One region of the Blautia sp. AF26-2 genome, then DNA from elsewhere that is predicted to be linked to it. Evidence: riboswitches for the same ligand, from Rfam matches in the RefSeq annotation. Region 1 holds a riboswitch; the other holds the start of a gene.

What was found. A riboswitch is a leader RNA that binds a small molecule or an ion and turns the genes downstream of it on or off. The one in region 1 is predicted to bind thiamine pyrophosphate.
Region 2: linked by a shared signal. The riboswitch ahead of DWY63_RS14615 (energy-coupled thiamine transporter ThiT) and the one ahead of thiM (hydroxyethylthiazole kinase) in region 1 are both predicted to bind thiamine pyrophosphate.

What each region holds. Positions count from the first base shown of each region.
Region 1 is NZ_QTWD01000006.1:159,539-171,514, forward strand. Features, by position in the region: gene DWY63_RS09485 (glycoside hydrolase family 13 protein) at 1-1,262, shown strand, start outside; gene DWY63_RS09490 (glycoside hydrolase family 31 protein) at 1,363-3,750, shown strand; gene glpK (glycerol kinase GlpK) at 3,888-5,378, shown strand; gene thiC (phosphomethylpyrimidine synthase ThiC) at 5,457-6,764, opposite strand; gene thiD (bifunctional hydroxymethylpyrimidine kinase/phosphomethylpyrimidine kinase) at 6,790-7,569, opposite strand; gene thiE (thiamine phosphate synthase) at 7,685-8,329, opposite strand; gene thiM (hydroxyethylthiazole kinase) at 8,316-9,137, opposite strand; TPP riboswitch at 9,264-9,375, opposite strand; gene DWY63_RS09520 (Gfo/Idh/MocA family protein) at 9,753-10,730, opposite strand; gene DWY63_RS09525 (ketopantoate reductase family protein) at 10,752-11,708, opposite strand; gene DWY63_RS09530 (diguanylate cyclase domain-containing protein) at 11,856-11,976, shown strand, end outside.
Region 2 is NZ_QTWD01000012.1:35,761-47,736, forward strand. Features, by position in the region: gene DWY63_RS14595 (AraC family transcriptional regulator) at 1-148, opposite strand, end outside; gene xylB (xylulokinase) at 170-1,639, opposite strand; gene DWY63_RS14605 (L-fucose/L-arabinose isomerase family protein) at 1,764-3,230, opposite strand; gene DWY63_RS14610 (DUF4867 family protein) at 3,340-3,957, opposite strand; TPP riboswitch at 4,110-4,219, shown strand; gene DWY63_RS14615 (energy-coupled thiamine transporter ThiT) at 4,285-4,953, shown strand; gene DWY63_RS14620 (SpoIIIAH-like family protein) at 5,025-5,744, opposite strand; gene DWY63_RS14625 (hypothetical protein) at 5,758-6,327, opposite strand; gene DWY63_RS14630 (stage III sporulation protein AF) at 6,332-6,886, opposite strand; partial or broken gene DWY63_RS18950 (DUF6783 domain-containing protein) at 6,901-7,029, shown strand; partial or broken gene DWY63_RS18955 (DUF6783 domain-containing protein) at 6,979-7,110, opposite strand; gene DWY63_RS14640 (stage III sporulation protein AE) at 7,082-8,248, opposite strand; gene DWY63_RS14645 (SpoIIIAC/SpoIIIAD family protein) at 8,235-8,618, opposite strand; gene spoIIIAC (stage III sporulation protein AC) at 8,648-8,842, opposite strand; gene DWY63_RS14655 (stage III sporulation protein AB) at 8,870-9,385, opposite strand; gene spoIIIAA (stage III sporulation protein AA) at 9,385-10,392, opposite strand; gene DWY63_RS14665 (4'-phosphopantetheinyl transferase family protein) at 10,450-11,001, opposite strand; gene DWY63_RS14670 (SEC-C metal-binding domain-containing protein) at 11,084-11,590, opposite strand; gene DWY63_RS14675 (Lrp/AsnC family transcriptional regulator) at 11,701-11,976, opposite strand, start outside.

The DNA of each region.
Region 1 (11,976 bases):
CAAACAACTGGGGAAGCTGCTTCTCCGGCTCCGCATGGAAATACGATCCGCAGACCGAGATGTATTACCTGCATCTGTTTTCCACGAAGCAGCCTGACCTGAACTGGGAAAACCCGACCGTAAGAAAAGAAGTTTTCGATATGATGAACTGGTGGTGCGAGAAAGGCATCGACGGCTTCCGTATGGATGTCATCAGCATGATCTCCAAACCGGAAGGACTGCCGGATGGAAAGATTCCGGAAGGCGGACTCTACGGTGACTCCGGCTGCGTAAACGGACCGCATGTTCATGAGTATCTGCAGGAGATGAACAAGGAAGTCCTTTCCAAATATGATCTGATGACGGTCGGTGAGTGTGCCGGTGTCACGATCGAGGAGGCAGAAAAATATGCATCCGCAGACGGCAAAGAGCTCAGCATGGTATTCCAGTTCGAGCTGGTTGAGCTGGCAAGCGGAAAATACGGCAAATGGACGGACAAACGCGTACCGCTCAAAGATTTCAAACGCGTCATGACAGCATGGCAGACGGAGCTTGAGGGCAAGGCATGGAACAGCCTCTTCCTTGGAAACCACGACCAGCCGCGCTGCCTGTCCCGTTTCGGCGATGATTCACCGGAATATCGCGTAGTCAGTGCCAAAATGCTGGCAACCTGCCTTCATATGATGCAGGGTACCCCGTACGTATACCAGGGCGATGAGCTCGGCATGAAGAACGTTCCGTTCCACGATCTGTCCGAATTCCGCGATATTGAGAGCATCAACGCGTTTCACGAGCTGACCGGAGCCGGAAAAGTAGCGCCGGACGATATGATGCGCTACCTGAACCTGCGCGGAAGAGACAATGCAAGAACTCCGATGCAGTGGGATGATACCGCTTCGGCAGGATTTACCACAGGAACCCCGTGGATCAAAGTCGGACCGGATTACGAGACCGTCAATGCAAAAAATGAGATGGCGGATCCGGATTCTGTATACAATTATTACAAGAAACTGATTCATCTCCGGAAAGAGAAGGATATCATGGTTTACGGAACGTACGAGCTGCTCGATCCGGAGGACGAGGCACTGTATGTATATACCAGAACCTTAGGCGATCAGAAACTCCTCGTGATGTGCAATTTTACAAAAGAGGAGCAGGAGTACACGGTTCCGGAAACCTTTGCAGGAGCAGAGGTACTGATCAGCAACTATCCGCAGGACGGCGCGGCAGCAGGGACACGAAAACTGCGTGCGTATGAGGCAGTTGTTCTGGAAACCAAATAAAAAATGCAGAGGAACCTGTGGCAGAACGGATTTTTGCCACAGGTTCCCGTTCTCAAAATACGGCAAAAACCGGTAAGAGTAAGAAAGGGGAAAACAAAACATGAAATCATATCTGAAAATGGAGACACATCCGCTTGCAGATCCGAAGAATGTAGTAAAGGGCGATAAATATCGTATCACGGTGCTGACGGAGCATCTTCTTCGGCTGGAATACAGTGAGGACGGTGAATTTATCGATGCAGCATCCCAGACGGTCGTAAACCGTGATTTTCCAGCAGTGGAATTTTCCGTCAAAGACACAGGCGATGAGCTGGAGCTACGCACAAAGTATCTGCAGCTGAATTACAACAAAAAGGCATTCTCTGCAAACGGACTTTCCTGCAAAACAACGGCAGTCGGCATCAGTTCTGTACCGGCATGGCATTACGGAGATCCGACACAGGATCTTGGAGGAACGGCCCGTACGCTTGATCAGGTCAACGGAGCATGCGAACTGGAACCTGGTATCATGTCCTGGTTTGGTTCCGCTGTTCTGGATGATTCGAAGTCGCTTCTGATGACAGAGGACGGTTGGGTGACCCCGAGAAAGAAAGGAGTGCAGGATCTGTACTTCTTCGGCTATGGCTGGAATTTCCGCCTGGCATTAAAGGATTTCTACCACCTTTGCGGCAAAACTCCGATGCTTCCGAGATTTGCACTTGGAAACTGGTGGAGCCGTTACTGGCGTTACAGTGAAGCATCTTATATGAAACTGATGGAAGACTTCGACAAAGAGAACGTTCCATTCTCGGTTGCTGTTATCGATATGGACTGGCACCGTGTAGACGATGTGGATCCAAAATACGGCAGCGGCTGGACCGGCTATAGCTGGAATAAAAAACTCTTCCCGGATCCGGAGCGTTTTCTTGGAAAACTCCATGCACGCGGCATGAAGACAACACTGAACGTCCATCCGGCAGACGGAATTCGTGCGTATGAGGACTGCTATCCGGAAGTAGCAGAGGCTATGGGAGTGGATGCAAAAAAAGAAGAGCCGGTCAATTTTGACATTGCGGATCCGAAATTTGTTGATGTATATTTCGACAAAGTTCATCATCCGATGGAAAAAGAGGGCGTCGATTTCTGGTGGATTGACTGGCAGCAGGGACAAAGTACCAAGATCGAGGGTCTTGATCCGCTGTGGATGCTGAATCACTATCATTTTCTTGACAGTGGAAGAGACGGAAAACGTCCGATGACCTTCTCCCGCTATGCAGGACCGGGCTCCCACCGCTATCCGGTCGGATTTTCCGGAGACACCCATATCACCTGGGAATCCCTGGATTTCCAGCCATACTTTACCAGCACAGCCTCCAACATCGGCTACGGATGGTGGAGTCATGATATCGGCGGCCATATGCTCGGCTACCGTGACGATGAGCTTGAAGCAAGATGGTATCAGTACGGAGTCTTTTCTCCGATCAACCGTCTGCACAGTTCTAACAGTGCCTTCAGTGGAAAAGAGCCTTGGAACTTCAGTATGGAAGTGCGCAGCACAATGGATGATTTCCTTCGTCTGCGTCATAAACTCGTACCGTATCTGTACACGATGAACTACCGTGCATGGAAAGAAGACACACCGATCGTTGTTCCGATGTATTATGATTACCCGGAGACGGTTTTCTGGGGCAAAAATCAGGCACCGAATCAGTACTTCTTCGGAAGCGAGCTGATGGTAACACCGGTGACAACGAAATGCATTCCGGAGCTGAAGCGTGCAAAAACAAAGGTGTGGCTGCCGGAAGGTACGTGGTTTGATTTCTTCAACGGAATGATTTACGAGGGTGGCAGAAGTATGGATCTGTACCGTACGCTCGAGGAGATCCCGGTTCTTGCGAAAGCAGGTGCGATTATCCCGATGACAGAGAAGATCAGTGCGCTGGATGTAGAATCCAACCCGGATGAGCTGACGGTACGCGTTTATGCGGGCGCGGACAATACATTTGCCCTGTACGAGGATGACAATACTACCATGGCATATGAGAAGGATGACTGTGCAAAAACATCGATGACGCTCGACTGGGGTGCGCGGAAATTTACGATTGCACCGGTTGAGGGCAATCAGAGCCTCGTTCCGGAAAGCAGAATGTACTGCGTAGAATTCGGCGGAAGTACGGCAAAAGAGGCGAAGGTCTTTGTAAACGGCGTGGAAGCGGATGCAGAAGTCAAAGAGAAAGACGGACTTCTTACGATCGCGGTAACAGATGTAAAACCGCAGGATACTGTGACAATCTGTCTGCCGGAAGATACGGAGATTGCAAAGAACGATGTCATGACACGTGCGATGGATCTGCTGCTGCACGCCGAAATCAGCTACATCACCAAAGAGCAGATCGCAAATCTTCTTCACAAAGCAGACGGAAAGGTAGCAATTCTGGCTGCAGAGCTGCAGAGCATGGAACTTTCAAATGATCTGCGCGGTGCGTTGCTGGAGATCATTACGGCATAAATTGCTGCAGAAAAACACGATTTGATTTACAGAAAAAGAATTCTGTGATACGATACATACAAAGAAAAGGAAGAGAGCGTGGCAGTGGATTCTGTCAGGCTCTCTTCTTGAAATGTGAGACAGGAGGATTTTTAAACGTGGGAAAATACATCATGGCACTTGATGCCGGCACAACGAGCAACCGCTGTATTCTGTTTGATCAGAAAGGACAGATCGTAAGCCTTGCGCAGAAGGAGTTTACCCAGCGTTTCCCGAAACCGGGCTGGGTGGAGCACGATGCCAATGAAATCTGGTCCACGATGCTCGGTGTAGCCGTGGAGGCAATGCAGAAAGCGGGCGCGTCCTACGAGGATATTGCGGCAATCGGCATCACAAACCAGAGAGAGACGACGATCGTCTGGGACAAAAAGACGGGAGAGCCGGTCTACAATGCAATTGTATGGCAGTGCCGCAGAACATCGGAATACTGCGATTCCCTGATGGAGCGCGGACTGGTTGACCGTTTCCGGGAGAAAACAGGTCTTGTGATCGATGCGTATTTTTCAGCCACGAAGCTGAAATGGATTCTAGATGAAGTTCCGGGCGTGCGCGAGCGGGCGGAGCGAGGCGATCTCTATTTCGGAACGGTGGAGACGTGGCTGATCTGGAAGATGACAAAGGGAAAGGTACATGTCACCGATTACACCAACGCGTCCCGTACAATGCTGTTCAATATCCATACCCTGAAATGGGATGAGGATATCTTAAAAGAGCTGAACATTCCGCTCTGTATGCTGCCGGAAGTCCGCCCGTCGAGCTGTGTCTACGGGGAGACGGCATCCACATATTTCGGCGGCCCGATTCCGATTGCGGGAGCAGCGGGAGACCAGCAGGCGGCGCTGTTCGGCCAGACCTGCTATGCGCCGGGCGAAGCGAAAAATACATACGGAACAGGCTGCTTCCTGCTGATGAACACGGGAGAAAAGCCGGTTTCTTCGACACACGGTCTTGTTACCACGATTGCATGGGGCATCGGGGACAAGATTACGTATGCGCTCGAGGGATCCATTTTCGTCGGCGGAGCCGCAATCCAGTGGCTGCGCGATGAGATGAAGCTGATCGAGTCCTCGGCGGATTCCGAGTACATGGCGCAGAAGGTGAACGACACGAACGGCTGCTACGTCGTGCCGGCGTTTACCGGCCTTGGCGCACCGTACTGGGATCAGTATGCGAGAGGAACCATTCTCGGCCTGACCCGCGGCGTCAACAAATACCATGTGATCCGCGCAACACTGGAGTCGATCACGTATCAGGTGGATGATGTCTTAAAAGCGATGGAGGCAGATTCCGGCATGAAGCTCTCTGCACTGCGTGTGGACGGCGGAGCAAGCGCCAACAATTTCCTGATGCAGTGCCAGGCGGACATCAGCCAGGCGCCGGTGGAGCGGCCATGCTGCATCGAGACGACCGCGATGGGAGCAGCTTATCTTGCGGGACTCGCCGTCGGCTACTGGCCGGATCAGGAGACAGTAAAACAGAACGGAGCCATTGACCGTACGTTTGAGCCGGAGCTCTCGAAAGAGGAGCGCGATGAGAAGATGAACGGATGGCACAAAGCAGTCCGTTACGCCGAAGGATGGGCGAAATAGAAAAAGATTTTGGAAATGCAGAAAAGGAACGGCTTCGTAATGAAAACCGTTCCTTTTCGCGTAAGGTATGTACTGATGTTAAAGAATGTCGATGTGTTCGCCGTTTAAAGCTTTGTTCATGCTTCGCACGGCACAGAATTTACCGCACATCGAGCAGGTATCTTCCTGTTCCGGCGAGCGGTCAGCACGGATGGCTTTTGCAGTCTCCGGGTCCAGTGCGCAGTCCCACTGTGCTTCCCAGTCGAGCACGCGGCGGGCATCGCCCATCTTGTCGTCAATATCACGCGCATGCGGAACACCTTTGGCGATGTCGGCAGCGTGTGCGGCGATTTTGCTTGCGATGATGCCCTGTTTTACATCATCCAGGTTCGGAAGAGCCAGATGCTCTGCCGGCGTTACGTAGCAGAGGAAAGCAGCGCCGTTCATAGCGGCAATCGCGCCTCCGATGGCAGCGGTGATGTGGTCGTAGCCCGGTGCAATATCGGTCACAAGAGGGCCGAGGACATAGAACGGAGCGCCCATGCAGATGGTCTGCTGTACTTTCATGTTGGCCGCAATCTGATCCATCGGAACGTGGCCCGGTCCCTCAACCATAACCTGAACGTCTTTTTCCCAGGCACGTTTGGTGAGTTCGCCGAGGCGCACCAGCTCCTCAATCTGGCAGACATCCGTTGCGTCGGCAAGGCAGCCAGGACGGCAGGCGTCGCCGAGAGAAATGGTCACATCGTATTCACGGCAGATATCGAGAATCTCATCGTAATACTCGTAGAACGGATTCTCCTCGCCGGTCATGCACATCCAGGCGAACACGAGGGAGCCGCCGCGGGAAACAATATTCATTTTCCGTTTGTGTTTGCGGATCTGATCGATGGTTTTTCTGGTGATGCCGCAGTGCAGGGTGACGAAATCGACACCGTCCTCGGCATGGAGGCGGATGACGTCAATAAAATCTTTGGCGGTCAGCGTATCCAGGTCTCTCTGGTAATGGATCACACTGTCATATACCGGCACGGTGCCGATCATGGCCGGACATTCGGAGGTCAGTTTCCGCCGGAACGGCTGCGTATTGCCGTGGCTCGACAGGTCCATGATGGCTTCTGCGCCCATATTGACCGCGGAGAGTACCTTCTGCATCTCCACATCGTAATCTTTACAGTCTTTCGAAACACCGAGATTTACATTGATTTTCGTGCGCAGCATCGAGCCGATGCCCTCCGGATCGATGCAGGTGTGCAGTTTATTGGCCGGAATGGCAACCTTTCCGCTGGCAACGAGCGGCATCAGGTCTTCCACGGCCATATACTCTTTTTCTGCGACTTTTTTCAGCTCCGGTGTTACAATGCCGCGGCGTGCGGCGTCCATCTGTGTTGCGTAATTGCGTTCCATCTGTTGTTCTCCTTTATTTTCAAAATCAGATCCGGTAAGCGTGGTTCAGCGGTCCCGAGCCGTGGCCGAGATCCATCATGCTCGCGAGTGCGCCCGAAATATACTCTTTTGCGGCGGAAATGGCATCCGGAAGGGAAAGCCCCTTTGCGAGCCCCGATGCGATGGCGCTGGAGAGTGTACAGCCGGTGCCGTGTGTGTTCGGATTGTCGATGCGTTTTCCGGTGAACCAGGTAAATGTGCCGTTGTGATATAAAAGATCGTTGGCATCATTGATACTGTGGCCGCCCTTTAATAGAACGGCACAGCCGCAGGAATCCCCGATCTCTTTTGCGGCGCGTTCCATATCGCTTTCCGACTGGATTTTGATGCCGGAGAGAACTTCTCCCTCTGGAATATTCGGTGTGATGACTTCGGCCAGAGGAAAGAGCAGTTTTTTCATCAGGTCAGGCACGCCGCCCGAAGCGAGCGCGGAACCGCTTGTAGCGACGAGGACCGGGTCCACAACGATGTGTTTGGCCTGGTAGAAGCGAAGCCGTTCGGAGATGACTTCGATCAGTGCCGGGGAGGATACCATACCGATTTTGACGGCGTCCGGGAAGATGTCCGTAAAGACGGCGTCAAGCTGTGCGGCCAGAAACTCCGGTGTTACATCGAAAATACCGGAAACTCCGGTGGTGTTCTGGGCGGTGAGTGCGGTAATTGCCGACATGGCGTAAACTCCGTTTGTGATCATGGTTTTGATGTCTGCCTGAATGCCGGCGCCTCCGCTGGAATCACTTCCCGCGATTGTTAATGCTGTTTTCATGTTTTTCGCGTCCATGAGAATTACTCCTTTGCATTACTTTTCTTTTTGGACAGGCGACAAAGAAAGTGGTGCCCCCAGTCTGCCGCCTGGTGTGAGGATGAATGGTTACGTAAAATTATTTGTTTTCCAGCATGCGCAGAGTCTGTTCTTTCAGATCCTTCGTTGCGGAAACAATGTCTTTCTGTGCAAAAATGGCACTGATGACGGCGATGCCGCAGATGCCGCTGCCGGAAAGCTCCGTCACGTTATCGCGTGTGATGCCGCCGATGGCGATGACAGGGATTTTAACGGCATTGCAGATAGCAGTCAGCGTTTCGTGGCTGACATCCTCCGCATCCGCCTTGGAACCGGTGTGGAAGACCGCGCCGACGCCGAGGTAATCTGCCCCGCGCTGCTCGGCGAGAATGGCCTGTTCCACGGTCTGCGCCGAAACGCCGATGATCTTGTCCGGGCCAAGCTTAGCACGGACATCGCCGGCCTCCATATCGCTCTGGCCGACATGAACGCCGTCCGCATCCATCTTAGCTGCGATTTCCACGTTATCGTTGATGACGAAAGGAACATGGTATGCGGCACAGAGTTTTTTCAGTTCCAGTGCCTCTTCCATAAAGTGATCCTGGTCAAGATTTTTTTCGCGGAGCTGGATAAACGTTGCGCCGCCCTGCAGAGCCTTTTCCACCTGGCTGTACAGTGTCTCGCCGTTCAGCCAGCTGCGGTCTGTCACAGCATATAAAAGCAGGCCTTTTTTATCGCACTTCATACTTTGCACCTTTCTCCAGCGTCTCGCCGTCCATGTGGTAGATGGCGTCGATGATGCGGTTCCGGTAGGTGGAGTTGCCGTCTTCCGGTTTCATATGGCTCCAGCCGATCTCGCCGGCAAGTCCCATCGCGCAGACAGCGGCAGCAGCGGCTTTTAACGGCTCGTCCGGGTTGGCAACGAGGTAAGCGGTCATCATGCCGGAGAGCTGGCAGCCTGTTCCGGTGATGCTTCCCATCTCGGCGCGTCCGTTGCGGATCACGTAGCAGGTGTCAGCATCGGCAACGAGGTCGATCGCTCCTGTGATGGCGACAACACAGTTGTGGTCTTTCGCAAAGTTTTTTGCAAAAGCAACGGCGCTGTCGAGGTTTTCGTCTGTTACTTTATCGGCAACGTCTGCATCAACACCCTTTGTCGTTCCACTTCCGAGTGCCAGTGTTTTGATTTCGGAAATATTTCCGCGGATGACGGTGAACGGGATTTTTTCCATCAGTCCGACTGCGGTCGAAGTACGTAAGTGGCTTGCGCCTGCGCCGACTGGATCGAGCAGGATTTTGTGACCGAGCGAAGCTGCTTTTGCACCGGCACGGTACATGCCGTCGATGCTCGTTCTGTGCAGCGTTCCGATGTTGATGTTCAGACCGCCGCAGATGGAGGTGATATCCTCGACATCCTCCGGTTCATCGGACATGATCGGGCTTGCGCCGCATGCCAGCAGAATATTGGCGACATCGTTTACTGTAACGTAATTTGTGATGTTGTGTACGAGAGGGGTTGTTTTTCTGACATTGTCAAGACAAGTGCCTAACATAATTTTTTGTTCCTCCTGTGTGAGTATTTTTGCAGAAGCAAATTCCCTTGTGGTACTGGAAGAACCTGTTGATGATGTGTTCATAGAGATTAAAAAAGCAGATATACGTGGAGGTATATCTGCAGAAAATGTGCATATCGTATCTCCCTACGTTGGCATTACCCAAATCAGGTTCAGGGTCTAGGAGATGCATCCTACTCTCAGCCCGCTTCGCACGCGAGCTCCCCTTTGCTTTCTGCAGACAATTATATACGCATAAAAACAATTGTGCAAGAGAAAAACGGAAGATTTAAAAAAATTTCAGAAAAATAAAAAAGACATGCAAAATATTGGAAATGTAATGTTATTTGGGTTGACAGAGAAAATAATATCAGCGTAAAATGAAGTATAAAATATGCGTGGAAGACGGGTGAAACGATGGAAGAACAAAGAAGCTTGAACTCTACCAGGACAGCCCGGAATACACCTTCGACCTGATCCTCGTGGACGTACATATCGCAAAGCCGATTGATGCGGAATTACTGAAAAAGAAAATTGCAGAGTATTGCAGGTGAAAAGAAGTGCCCCTGCCCGGCATCTGATGTGTGCCGGGCAGGGGCTTTTGATGTGCGAATCTTATTTTTCTTCCTCCGGGTACGTATAGCCCCAGGTTCTGCGGAAGGAGGTCATCAGATCCATGACGTCCTTCGTGTAGTCGAGGTGCATGGCAGATGCATCTCCATTGATGGCGCGTTCCATGTCGGCGAGCTCATAGGCGAGTGCATCGGCGTTGTCACCGGCTTTGATGATTTCGGATTCGCCGGTGGAAGCGTCTGTGATTTTTGCTTCCCAGGCACGCGGGTACTCCATGATCTCGATAAATCCGTTCTCACAGGAAACCATGCCGCGTTTCGGCTGTTTGGAGTGGAGAGAGAGCATCACACTTGCCATCTGTCCTTCCTGATTGGTGAGAAGGAGGCCGGCCTGCTCGTCCACACCGGTCGGAGCGGGCTTTACCTGGGAAAGGAGCTGATCCGGCTTAGAGTCGAAGAACCAGCGGATGAAGGAGAGTGCGTATACGCCGATATCAAGCATCGCGCCGCCTGCGAGATTCCGGTTGAAGAAGCGGTTCTTCATGTTGTACTCTTTGAAACTGCCGAAGTTCATCGTGATCAGATTGACTCTGCCGAGACTGCCGGAGTCGAGAAGTTTTTTCAGCTCTTTGTAGATCGGCATATGGTAAATCGTCATTGCCTCTCCGATGATGACACCTTTTTCTTTTGCAAGCGCTATGGCCTCGTCGAGCTCGTCGCTGTTCAGCGTAATCGATTTCTCAACGAGAATGTGTTTTCCATTGGCAATCGCCTCTTTCATAAAGCCAAGATGCGTGTTGTGCGGCGTCGTGATATAAATGACATCGACCTCCGGATCGGTAAACATCTCATGGAAATCATCGTAAACTTTTCCAATTCCATATTTCTCCGCAAAAGCAGCCGCCTTCTCATGGGTCCGGTTGCCGACTGCGTAAATATTCTTTCCGTTTTTCTGCAGTGCGACCGCCATTTCATTTGCAATCACACCGCATCCGAGTACAGCCCATTTGATTTCTTTCATCGTGAGATTCTCCTATCGTATCTATTTCGCCCAGAGCGGTTCTTCGCTTCCGCTGTAGTCAAACCGTCCGTCGTTTTTCTCTTCCAGTGCTTTGATCATATGGTACGTAAATTCATTGTAAGGCGTTGGAATTCCAAGCTCTTTTCCCATGCGGATCAGCGCACCCGAGAACATATCAATTTCCGTATGGCGTCCCGCATCGAGATCCTGGAGCGTCGAGTAGCGCGCCGTCGGCGGAACCGCACTTCCGCGTCCCGAGGAGACATCCGCCTTGCTGATATTAATTCCCTTTGCCTCCGCAATCGCCATCAGTTCTGCGCGGAGTCCGTCGCTGATCGCCTTCATATGTACACTGTCGCGGTAGCAGCCGACCCCGGCACCGAGAATAGCCTGCGGCAGGTTATTGCAGACATTCAGCCGGAATTTGCTCCATAGTTCCTCTAAAATACAATCGGTTGCCCGGTAATGCAGCCCTGTGCCGGAGAACAGATCCAGAACAGCCTGCACACGCTCACTGTCGTACGGCGCCGAAACTTCGCCGAAAATGATGCCGAGCGTCGCCTCAGGGTTGAAAACGTAGCCGTCATTCTCTTTATGAGAAGCTACTTTGATAACAGCATGAAGCAGATGCTCCGCACCGACTTTTTCCGCGATGATCTCCTCACTGTCCACGCCGTTCATCAGACTCATGATCACAGTATTCTCGCCGGTAACGGCAGTAATATTGTCAAGAGCCCCCGGCAGTGCGCCGTATTTGAGCGAGACGATCAGAAAATCCACGCCGTGTGCCTCTTCCGGTGTCCATACCTCCGGGTGATAAACCGTATCGTTAATTTTGCATCCTTTGTTTTTCAGACGCTTCGCCCGTTCCCCGGACGCGATAACGCCAAGCCGGATGTCCTTTTTCTCCGAAAGCCCCCAGATTACATAAGACCCAACCGCTCCGGCGCCCAGAACAGCAACTGATTTTATTATCATAATAGCCTCCTTTGTAACTATTTGAATTACCCTTACTATAACAAATTTTGCGGAGATCCTCAATTTGTTTTTCAAAATAGAAAATTTCGGAAAAGGAAGCCTAAATGTGTTGACGGAAGCTATTGGACCGCGGAGCAGAATAACTGGATGGTGACAGACGATCTGAAAAAGGTCAACGATACGCTGGGCCACGAGATGGGCGACATCATGATCCTGAACTTTGCAAAGCTCCTGCGGAAGGTCGTTCCGCCTCCGACCTGCTGCACGA
Region 2 (11,976 bases), on a different contig from region 1:
CATATTCGCCTCTGGTCGGCATGATAATTTCAATTGCGGTATGCCAGTGCTTCGGATAGCCTTCTGTCACGGTGTTGTGAAAGATTTCAAACGCCGGCGGGTTTGCTGCATTCCGGTCAAATGTTTTCCCATGTTCCACTTTCTTCATCTTATTTCTTACCTCTTTTTATTACAGCAGCTCTGTAAACAGATCTTTTACGGTCGGATAAATCTTTGCAAATTTCTGATACTGGCGCTCATATTTCTCAACCAGTTCCGGTTCCGGCTCGATGGTCTCTGTCACACGAACAATTTTTTCTGCCGCCTCTTCTACGGATGAAAAGACACCGCAGGCAACGGCTGCCAGCATGGCTCCGCCAAGTGCCGGGCCTTCCTCGGACTCGATACGGTCCACTTTGATGTTCAGCACGTTTGCGATCATGCGTCTCCACAGCGGGCTCTTTGCACCGCCTCCGCAGATTTTCGTTCTCTCGATCTGGATGCCGAGGGATTTTGCTACCTCAAAGGAATCGCGGATCGCAAAGGCAACGCCCTCGAGAACAGCCTGGGTCATATCCTCTCTTGTGGTGTCCATGGTCAGGCCGATGAAGGTTCCTCTTGCATCCGGGTTGTTGTGCGGGGAACGCTCGCCCATCAGATACGGCAGGAAGAAGACATTATTCTCGCCAAGTTTTGTGATGTTCTCCTGCTCTTTTGTATATTCTTTTGTGCGGATGATTTCATCCATCCACCATTTGTTGCAGGAAGCTGCACTCAGCATGCATCCCATCAGGTGATAGTGGCCGTCTGCGTGTGCGAATGCGTGCAGGGCATTGTGGCTGTCTACGCCGAATTTGTTGCTGGAAATGAATACGGTTCCGCTTGTACCAAGGGAAACGTTGCACATGCCGTCGCCTACGGTTCCGGTTCCGACTGCGGCTGCTGCGTTGTCTCCGGCTCCTGCTACAACTTTACAGGTCTCCGGCAGTCCAAGTTCTGCTGCTACTTCCGGTTTTAAGGTTCCGACAGCGTCAAAGCTCTCATGGAGCTCCGGCAGCATCTCCAGGGAAATACCGCAGATTTCTGCCATCTCTTTGGACCAGCATTTGTTCTTGACATCCATTAGAAGCATGCCCGATGCATCGGAGTAGTCGCTTACGAATGCGCCGGAGAGACGGTATGCCAGGTAATCTTTTGGAAGCATGATTTTGCAGATTTTTTCGAAGTTATCCGGCTCATTTTCTTTCACCCAGAGAATCTTCGGTGCGGTAAAGCCTGCAAATGCAATGTTTGCGGTGTACTCGGAGAGTTTTTCTTTTCCGATTACGGTGTTCAGATAATCGGTCTGTTTTGCGGTACGGCCGTCGTTCCAGAGGATCGCCGGGCGGATGACGTTATCGTTCTCATCCAGGATGACAAGGCCATGCATCTGGCCGCCGAAGCTGATGCCGGCTACCTGGGATTTGTCTACGTCTTTTACCAGCTCGCGGATTCCCTCTTTGCTCTGCTCCCACCAGTCTTCCGGTTTCTGCTCAGACCAGCCTGGATGCGGGAAATACAGCGGATACTCTCTCGATACAATATTTACAATTTTGCCTTCCTCGTCCATCAGAAGCAGTTTGACAGCGGAAGTACCAAGGTCAACACCAATAAAATACATGTCGAATCTCCTTTTTCTACTCTTTTTCAAAAAGGGCGGCAGCAGACCTAGATCTCTGCTCCGCCCTTTTGCTTATGCGTTACTGCATATCTTTCTTATTTTTCAGTGAATCTTCCGGAACGGATTAGCCCCACGGATTCTCTGTCGGGTAACGAACACCCTTCGGCTGGTTGTAGCCGATCTCATCTACTTCAACACCGAGCATTTTGAATACTTCGAATAACGGTTTTCCGAAGTGTCCGAATGCTACTGCGCCGTGATGCGGATAGTTTTTCTCTACCAGTACGTGACGGTAGAATCTGCCCATCTCCGGAATAGCGAAGATACCGATGCTTCCGAAGGAACGTGTTGCTACAGGAAGAACCTCGCCCTCTGCGATGTATCCGCGCAGTTTTGCGTCAGATGTGCTCTGCAGACGATAGAAGGTGATGTCTCCAGGAACGATATCTCCCTCGAGGGTACCCTGTGTTACTTCTTCCGGAAGGGTTCTTGCCATGATCATCTGATATTTCATAGAGCAGAATGCCAGTTTGGTGGAAGCGGTATTTCCGCAGTGGAATCCCATGAAGGTATCTTTTAAGGTGTAATCAAATTTGCCTTTGATTTCGCTCTCATACATATCCTTCGGAACGGTGTTGTTGATGTCGAGGAGTGTTACGGTGTCTTTGGATACAACGGTTCCGATGAACTCGGACAGTGTTCCGTAGATATCTACCTCACAGGATACCGGGATGCCCATCTTGGTCAGACGGCTGTTGACATAGCAGGGAACGAATCCGAACTGTGTCTGGAATGCCGGCCAGCATTTTCCGGTCAGGGTTACGTATTTTCTGGAGCCTTTGTGTGCTTCGATCCAGTCTAACAGGGTGATCTCGTACTGAGCCAGTTTCGGCAGGATTTCCGGTTTCAGGTTTCCTTCGCCGAGCTCTTTTGCCATATCTTCTACGACTGCCGGGATTCTCTCGTCGCCTGCGTGTTTGTTGAATGCTTCAAACAGGTCAAGCTCGGAGTTCTCTTCGATTTCTACGCCGAGGTTGTACAGCTGTTTGATCGGTGCGTTACATGCCAGGAAGTTGGCCGGACGCGGTCCGAAGCTGATGATTTTCAGGTTCTTAACAGCTACAACTGCAGTTGCAACCGGTACGAAATCTTTGATCATGGCTGCTACGTCTTCTGCATCGCCAACCGGGTACTCCGGAATGTATGCGTCCAGGTTGCGCAGTTTCAGGTTGTAGCTTGCGTTCAGAACGCCGCAGTATGCATCGCCGCGTCCGCCTACAAGGTCGTCGCCGGTCTCTTCTGCTGCTGCTACTACCATGCAAGGTCCGTCGAAGTATTTTACAAGCAGGGTTTCCTCGGTCTCCGGTCCGAAGTTTCCAAGGTATACAACAAGTGCATCACACTCTGCTTTTTTCAGGTCTTCGAGTGCGTTCATCATGTCGATTTCATTCTCGACGATGATTGGACATTCGTAGATTTCTCCGTCGTATGCTTTTACGACTGCTTTTCTTCTGTTCTCGGAAAGGCTGTTCGGGAAGCAGTCACGGCTTACTGCAACGATACCTAATTTGATTTCCGGTGTATTGTTGATCATTTTTGAAGATCCTCCTTTTTTTGGTTTTCTTGGTTTTTGGTTTCTTTTTATGTTCAGAACTGCTCTTTTGGGGCAGTGTTTCTGATTTCTGGTTTTGTCTCTGGTTTTATTTTACCGAGAGGTTTTCTCCTTTGATGCCTGCTACGCTTCCAGCGATGTTTGCATCCGGGTGGCTTAAGAGCCATTTGTTTCTGGCGAAGAGCAGGTCGTCTTCCGGGGTGTGTTTTTCTTCCAGGGTGATGTCGGTATTGGTTCCTTTTGGAAGGACTACGACACATTTGAAGCCGCTGGCTGCCACGTTGCATGGTGCGTAGTGGAGGGTGGTTGCGTAGACTTCAATGGTGGTTCCGGCCGGGATTAAGAAGGCCTCCATTTTGGATGAGTCGTAGGTGTGGTCTTCGGTGATGTCCTGTTCTTTTCCGAGGATCAGGATCAGGTCGGTTACGGCGATGTTGATTTCGCTGTCGCGGTGGTATTCTACGGCGTTCAGTAAATGGTTGTGGCCGTTGCAGTAGCCGATCTGGATCGGCATGCCGCCGTAGAGGCTGTCGGATACGGACTGGGCGCTTTTGCAGGCTTCGAGGCTTTCAATGGAAGGCTCGTAGACTACGTCGTCGGGACATGGGGTCTCGGACATGGCGGTGATGATGTCGCTGACGTCGAGGTCTTTGATGACTTTGCCGTACTGGCGGAATGCTTCGTCTGTTACTTTCAGAATCTGCATTGTTTTGGTGCTCCTTTCGTACAATTAGTTTAATGATTGAACTAATTGTAATATAGCACTTGTATGTACTTCTTGTCAACATGTATTTGGGTGAAAAAACGGGCGGGTTGACAAATAAGGGGGAGGTTGGTATACTTTGATACGTTAAAATAATAAGACGCTAGGGGAGCCTTTGGCTGAGAACGTGGGACAAGGATAAGCTCACGGACCCTCACTACCTGAACGGGATAATTCCTGCGTAGGGAAGCTGGAACGTGGTTTCGGAGGTGATTCGGGACTGCGTTTTTATGTGAGCCCCTCCAAGCGGAATGCGAAGGAGGTTTTTTTATGAGTTTTTTTGTTACTGCTGACGGCGGACTGACGACGGCCGGTTATGTTGGATGCGTGGTGCTGATGGTGGCGCTGGTGGTGATTGCTTCGGTTCTTTCTGCTCAGAAGAGTAAGGGGACGGGAATGGATGCAAGGAAGCTGGCGTTTTGTGCGATGGGGATGGCGCTGGCGTTTGTGACTTCGTATGTGAAGGTGTTTGAGCTGCCGTACGGGGGATCGGTTACGTTGTTTTCGATGCTGTTTATTGTGCTGATTGCGAACTGGTATGGGGCGAAGACGGGTATTCTCGTTGGTTTTGCTTATGGACTGCTGCAGTTTATCCAGGGGCCGTATGTGCTGTCGCTGTTCCAGGTGTGCTGTGATTATGTGTTTGCGTTTGCGGCGCTGGGTGTGGCCGGATTCTTTGGAAAGAAGAAAAACGGGCTGCTGATCGGGTATATTGTAGCTGTGCTGGCGAGGGGATTTTTCCATACGTTAGGCGGGTATCTGTACTGGATGGATTATATGCCGGAGAATTTCCCGCAGTCTTTAAAGGCGCTGTATCCGATTATTTACAACTACAGCTATCTGCTGGCTGAAGGTGTGCTGACGGTGATTCTGATCTCGCTGCCGCCGGTGAAGAAAGCACTGCAGACGGTTGCAAGAACAGCACATGGTGCAAATTAAATAGAATTACGTGAAAAAATCCGGGAACGCATGATTTTGCGTTTCCGGATTTTTTACGTGGATATCAAAATTTACTGAGCACTCTCCTCTGCGGCTGTGTCGGCGGCGGAGCTCATGGGGGTGATGACGATGTTTTCTACGCCGATTCCGGTTTTACGGGTTACGATGTCTTCGATCTGGGCACGCTGTTCCTCGGTTACTTCTTTCATCGGAACGACGATGTCGGCGGTTTCGCCGGTCAGGTTTACAACGACGTCGGTGAAGCCTTTGGCTTCGAGGAGGAGTTCAGTTGCTGACTCTTTTTCTACGAGTTCCGTCATTTCCACCATGCTCTGGACAGCGCTCTGGCGCTCGGTTTCGGAGAGGTTGGTGTTGTTGATGATTTCATTTAAGGTGTCTTTGTTCTGGGAACGGATCTGTTCGCGGTCAATTCTGGCCTGGGCCATGTATGTAGATGCCCCGGCAAGGACTGCCTCTCCCGGCGTTTCGGTGACGGTCCGCGACGAGTCCCCTGCTGTGCCGGCATCCACCTCGTCGGTGATGTCGGTGTCCAGGCTGGAGATGTCTTTTAAAACGGTGCTGGCATCCGCCGTGGTTCCGTCTGCCTTCTCCTTCGTGGACAGGGTACTGTCAGCATAGTTGATGTATCCGGCGACGGCAATCATGATCGCAAGGGCGGTGATGATGACCTGGTTTTTCCGGAATTTTTTCTTTTTCCCGGCCGTCTTTTTCGGCGATGGTGTCTCTGCCATTTTCTCAGGTGCATTCATTTCCTGTTCTAATTTTTCCACGCATTTGACTCCTTTACTTCATTTTGACTACTTTAATCTTATTTGCGCCCACCTGAAATAATGCCATCACGGCCTCCTGAATCTCCTGTATCGTCACCGGGTTTCCCCCGCCTTCTGCGATAACGAGCACGCCGCGCACCGCCGGGTACTCCTCGGAAACCACATACGGTGTCTCGGCTCCGTTCTGTGTCTTTTCATAGACAGTTGCCTCATCCTGCGACGAGGATGTAACGCTTCCGGTCTCCTCTCCCTTCTTGTTTTCCTCCGTTGTGCTCCGCGTTGGGACATCTTTTTCCACAATCTTTTTTCCTGTGGATTCCAGCGTCACCACGACGTGCACTGCGCCCACACCGTCCATCTGGGAAAGTGCGTCGCAAAGGCGCTGTTCCATCTCCTCCTGCACCGAAAGTCCCGCATCCCCCGCCGGACGCGCAGCCGTCTCCTGCGGCTGTTCTGTCTCCTCACTGGTCTTTTTTGTTCCCGTCGGCAGCAGCAGGACAACGCCGATTGCCGCCAGCAGGAAGTACAGCATCCACTGCTCCTTTTTCTGTTTCCGGAAAAACGCCGCTGCCTTTTCCCTCATAGGCCTATTCCGAAATCTCTACCATAATATGCGCCGGATCGGTTCCGTAGACCTCACTTAAAACACTTTTGATCTCTGTCAGCTTTTCATCGAGCATTTCCCGCTGTTTTTTCTGTTCTTCGCGGTAAATGCTCGTCTGCCGCATCGGCGCTTCAATGCGGATCTCTTTTGCCTCACCGGTGTTTCCCGGCTCCAGCGTTACCGAAACGGCTGCCCCCGGAATGCCGCTCTCTGACAGATACATCCGGATCTGGCGCTCCGTCTCTTTTTCCCAGGCGCCCACGTAATACTGTTTTTCAAAGCTTTCTGCACGAATCTGTACATTTTCCATTGCTGCTGCCTCCTCTTCCAGCGTCAGACGGTCGAGCGTCTGCGCCATTTTCTGCTCCAAACCTCCCGCTTTTAGCACGGGCTGAAAAAAAATCAGTACCATCACAATTCCAAGAAAAAACTGAACCGGCTTCTTGTCCTCCTTCTCCGGGATCAGGTTCAGCACAGTTGTCATAAAAATCAGAAAAATTGAAATATTCTTAAGCCACTGCAGAATCTCTTCTACCATGCCGCCTCCCGCCGCTGCATGCCCAACTACACGCTAGAGCGTGTCTGAAAAACCATTTCCGCAAGCTGCAAGCCCCACTTTGCGGTATATTTTACCCTCATTCGGTTGCCGTAGCCCGCTACGCCGCCCTCATTCGGATAAAATCTCCCACAAACTGGGACTCGCAGCTTGCGAAAAGCCTTTTTCAGACAAGCTCTAGGAAAAAGTTCCCGCCAGGATTGCAATCGTCAGCAGAAACAGGACTTCTACGGTCAGAAGGAGACGCAGAAGCATCGCATATCCTTTTCCTGCCGCCGCAAGACATCCCGCGATCCGCTTGTCCGAGACGGGCTGCGCCGCCGCGGCGAGAAGGCGGAAGGAAAGACCCGAAACGAGAAGCTGGACGGCGGGGACCATGCCTGCTGCGAGCAGTACCAGCATTGCCGTCACGCCAAAGCAGTTGCGGATCAGCACCGCGGAGCCTGCCACCAACTCGGTTACAGCATTCACCGCATTTCCGATGCCGGGAATCATTCCGGCAGTCCGCCAGAGTGCCATCTGCCGCAGGGAATCGAGCGCCGGTGCGATCAGATTCCGGATCATCTGCATTCCCACAAGTACGCCGAGCGACGATTTTAAAAGGCCGTTCACGCAGGTTTCCAGCAGCTCTGTCATATGGGACAAAATCTCCTCGCCGGAAAGATCGTTTACAAGGGCGATGAGCAGATAGATATGGATCATCGGGAGGACGAGGGCGAGCAGAAGCTTTTCGACAGCCAGAATCACTAGAAGGAGCATCTGATAAAACATCACGGCTGATGATGCACCACCGGCGGCCGCGGCCGCCAGATAGTAGGATGGCGTCAGAATCCGCATAAAAGCGACCAGCGATGTGATGACAGCTTTCAGGTTTTCCCCGCTCGACTGGAAATTTTTCAGAATCAGTGCAAGCGCAAGCAGATAGACCATATAAAAACTGGCGTCCCTGACCTGTTTTCCTTCAAAGAGAGAGGAAAAACTGCCGAGCACCGCGCCTGCCAGAACGAGGAGAAACAGCTCCTTCATCAGCCCCTTCTGCGCAAGGAATGCTGTTTTGGCACAGGAGAGAACGGCATTTCCGGCACGGAAGGTGCGGAAGGGATCGCCATCCTGCAAAAGAGAACGCACCGTACCGGCAAAAGAAAACTGCTGGCTGGACAGCAGGCTGTCCACTTCCTGCTGGATTGCATCGAAGTCGAGTTCTGCAAGAAGTTCGTCCTGCGCTGCTGCTGCCTGATCCGTTTCGGTATCCGCTGCTTCGATTTTCTGCGTTCTTCCCGTTCCGAAAATGAGACACAGAAAAAGCAGCGCCATGCCCCATCCGGCTTTTTTACAGAAAATCATGAACCGTTTCCAGCAGAGCGAGCAGCACTGGCATACTGACGGCAAGGACCGCCAGGCGGGCGAACAGTTCAATCTGCCCTGCAATGGAAGAATAGCCCGCATCCTTACAGATCCCGGCGGAAAACTGCCCCACATACGTGATCCCAAGCATTTTCAGCAGCGTATTCAGATACGATGAGTCCACCGGGAGATACGATTTCATTTGTGCGAGCATGCCGAGCAGATACTGCATTTTTCCGACGGTCCCGGCAAGAATGCAGAGGCCGGCACCGACCGTCACAAGAAGGGCAAATTCCGGCTTTGCTCCCTTTACTGTGATTCCAAGCAGCACGCCCGCCGTACCAAGCGCAGCGATCCGAAGTATATCCATATGATCCCCTCCGTTTTTTCTCCCTGCTCTTAAATTGTAAACAGTTGTTTGATGTCCTCAAACAGCGCGGAAATATAGGGAAGAATCCAGAACAGCACCAGCACAAGACCGGCAAGGCTTGCAAGAAATGCCTGTTCTTCCCGGCCGCTGTGTTTTAATACCTGGCACAGGACCGATACCAGAATCCCGACTGCCCCGATTTTAAATAGAATCCCGACCTCCACGCCTGCTCCTCCGTTTTCAGACACGCCCTAAACCAGAATCAAAAATAAAAAAAGGCCTCCCATGATTCCAAGACTCTGACAGAGCCTCTTCCTTTCCGGCAATCCTTTCTGCAGTTCCGCGATCCGCTGCACAAGGCGTGCCTCATACCGGTCCAGATTCGCCTTCTGCATGGCGCGGTCCCCGGTGCCAAGGCTGCATCCGGCCTCCTGCAGCTCTTCTTTTTCTTCTTTTGTAAGGCGTGTGTCCGCCAGGTGGACTGCCGTATTCTCTTCCAGAATCGCCGGCAGTGTCTTTCCGTCCGGGCGGCGCATATCCTCGGAAATATCCTGTAAAAAATCCCGGTACGGATCCCGCATCCGCCTTCCCGTCTCCCAGAACGCATCCGGCAGCGGGGAAGCCGCCGTCACAATCTCTCCACGCAGATACTGGATAATTTTCTGCAGTGTTTCCAGATCTTTCACATGGGCCGACAGCGCCGCACTCTTTGCAAAGCCGATCCCGACGCAGGCAAGAGAAGCCGCCAGTAAAACTGCAAGCCGCATCACAGAAACGCCTCCCTTCGGTACAGTGTCGTTCCTCTTCCGTCAAAAATAGCCTGTACGCTTCCGGCGTGGGGTTTCGCATCCAGCACGATGTACCGCTCGAAAACGTGGGATTCCACGAGGCGGTTCAGGAGAGGCTTCTGCTTCATATCCTCCATGGAATTGCCATGCACGGTCGCGAGCAGCTTGCACCCGCAGTTAACGACGGACTCGATCGCACGGATGTCCTCGCCCGTTCCGATCTCATCGACTGCCACCACATCGGGCGACATGGCGCGGATCAGCATCATCATGCCCTCCGCCTTCGGACAGCAGTCGAGCACATCGGTGCGGATGCCGACATCATTCTGCGCAACGCCGAGATAGCAGCCTGCGATCTCGCTCCGTTCATCGACCACACCGACGGTCAGCCCCGGATACGGCGACTCCCCGTCCGAAATCTGGCGGATGATATCGCGCAGCATCGTCGTTTTGCCGCAGCCGGGTGCGGAGACAATCAGGGTGTGCAGGAAACGGCCGTCTTCCCAAAGGTACGGCATCACTCGGTCCGCGCAGCCCTTTTTCTCATGAGCAACCCGCACGTTGATGCAGGATATATGGCTGATGCCTTTCACCTTTTCCCCTTCGATTACCGTCTTTCCGGCAATGCCGATCCGGTGGCCGCCCTCCACGGTCAGAAAACCCTGCCGCAGTTCATCCTCGTAGGCGTAGAGGGAAAAACTTCCTATGTAATCCATCGTATCGCGGATATCCGTCGGTGAGACGGGATAACCTTTCTCCCACTCCCCGGTCAGTGCTCCGTCCGGGGTCAGAAAGTACTCCTGATCCTTTGCGACCACCAGAAGCGGCGCGCCGGTCCGCAGACGGATTTCCTGCAGGTCATCGGCCAGCAGATCTGTGTTTTTCAGAATTTTCCGTATATTCGCAGAAAACAGGCGCAAAAGTTCCCTTTGCTCCTGTTTTTTCTCTGGCGTAACAATATCCTTTTGTCTTCCTGTCCTTTTCATCTTCACCACCTCTTATCGTTATATATATGAGATGGCGGGACAGGTTATGCACGGTTTTTATGGTTCTATTCTTTTCATGCAGATTTTCACGGGCTCCGCTGCCCAGACGGCGCCTTCATATCCTTTCTCCGGACTGAAATGCGTGCAGAGGCCCTCTTTCTTTTCCGTTCCAAGAGAACCCGAAAGACCGGTTCCCCTCCACTTGCCGTAGCTCTCCTCCTCGGTCCAGATCCGGAAAAACAGCGTTTCAGCATTCTCCACTGCGGCAAGGCGTTTCTGGTCTTCGGCGGAAAAATACCGTTCTGCCATGCGCTCCCAGGCAGCGCGGCGGTGCTGCTGCAGATCCATGCCGATCGGAATGGAAGCAAAAGCGCAGGCAGCGTATTCCCCCGAATGAGAAATATTAAAACAGATCTGCGGATGCCCCGGCAGGTACGGTTTTCCGTGCGCATTCCGTTCGATCGTTATCTTTTCTCCATCCAGCCCATACTGTTCCTTCATTCCCATCCGGAACAGCTCCCATCCGCACTGCGAGAGTTCCCGTTCCAGCTCTTTTTTTTCGCCCTCCGGCTGCGTAATTTTTTTCAGATAAACTACCGTCTCCTGCATTCTGCTTCTCCCTCTTCATAGAAAAAGAGACCGCGAAGCCTTTCAACTTTCGGCTCCCCGGTCTCTTCTCGAAAATTCTTTCTTATGCGTTTTTACCGCAGCAGTATTTGTATTTCTTTCCGCTTCCGCACGGGCATGGATCGTTTCTTCCGATTTTTTTGCCTTTGATTACAGTGCCGGATTTTTTCTGCTCCATGTAAAGCGTTTTCTTCTGCTCTTCTGTGAAGATCTCATCCCACATCGGCAGGTTGTACAGCCAGTCTGCTTTTGCGTCTACCATGTTTTTGTACAGAAGCTCTTTATCGTAAGCCAGTGTAACAACGGTATCCTCTTCCATCTCCTCGATCGGGTTCGGGATCACAAGGCTGTCGTTGATGCCGTCCAAGAAACCAACCATGGTCATAACGTCCACTTTGTATTTCTCTGCCAGCTCTTTTACGGTTCCTTTTACCACTTCATCCGGGTTGGAAAGAAGCTGCTCGTAAATGTTTTTCTCAATCAGGAAATAATTGGTCCAGAACTGCTGGAGCTGTTTTTTGTCTGCTTCCTGATTATAGGCGATATCACGCCAATTCTGTAATAAACTCATGTTATTATCCATCCTTTATCTGTTTCTCTGAGCGCGTTTTTTCGCGCCGTCCCCTAGCGGGATTCCGGTTTTTGTAACACGCTTTAGTATATCGGAAAGTCCGCAGAAAATCAACCTTTTTCTTCTTCCTGCTCCAGAATCGGGATTCTGGTATCGCCGAGCGGAATTCCTCTGTGTTCCACCGATGTAGAGAACACGATCTGCGTCTTCGTTCTTCCAAAATGCTGAAGCTGGCCAATAAACTGATCCAGCTCAGATGTCGTGTGGAACACAACCTCCATCAGCATCGAATAGTCGCCGGTCACGCAGTTGCACTCGATCACATTCGGGCAGTCAGTGATGTACGGATAGAATTCCTTTTTCCGCACCGGCTCAACCTCCAGATT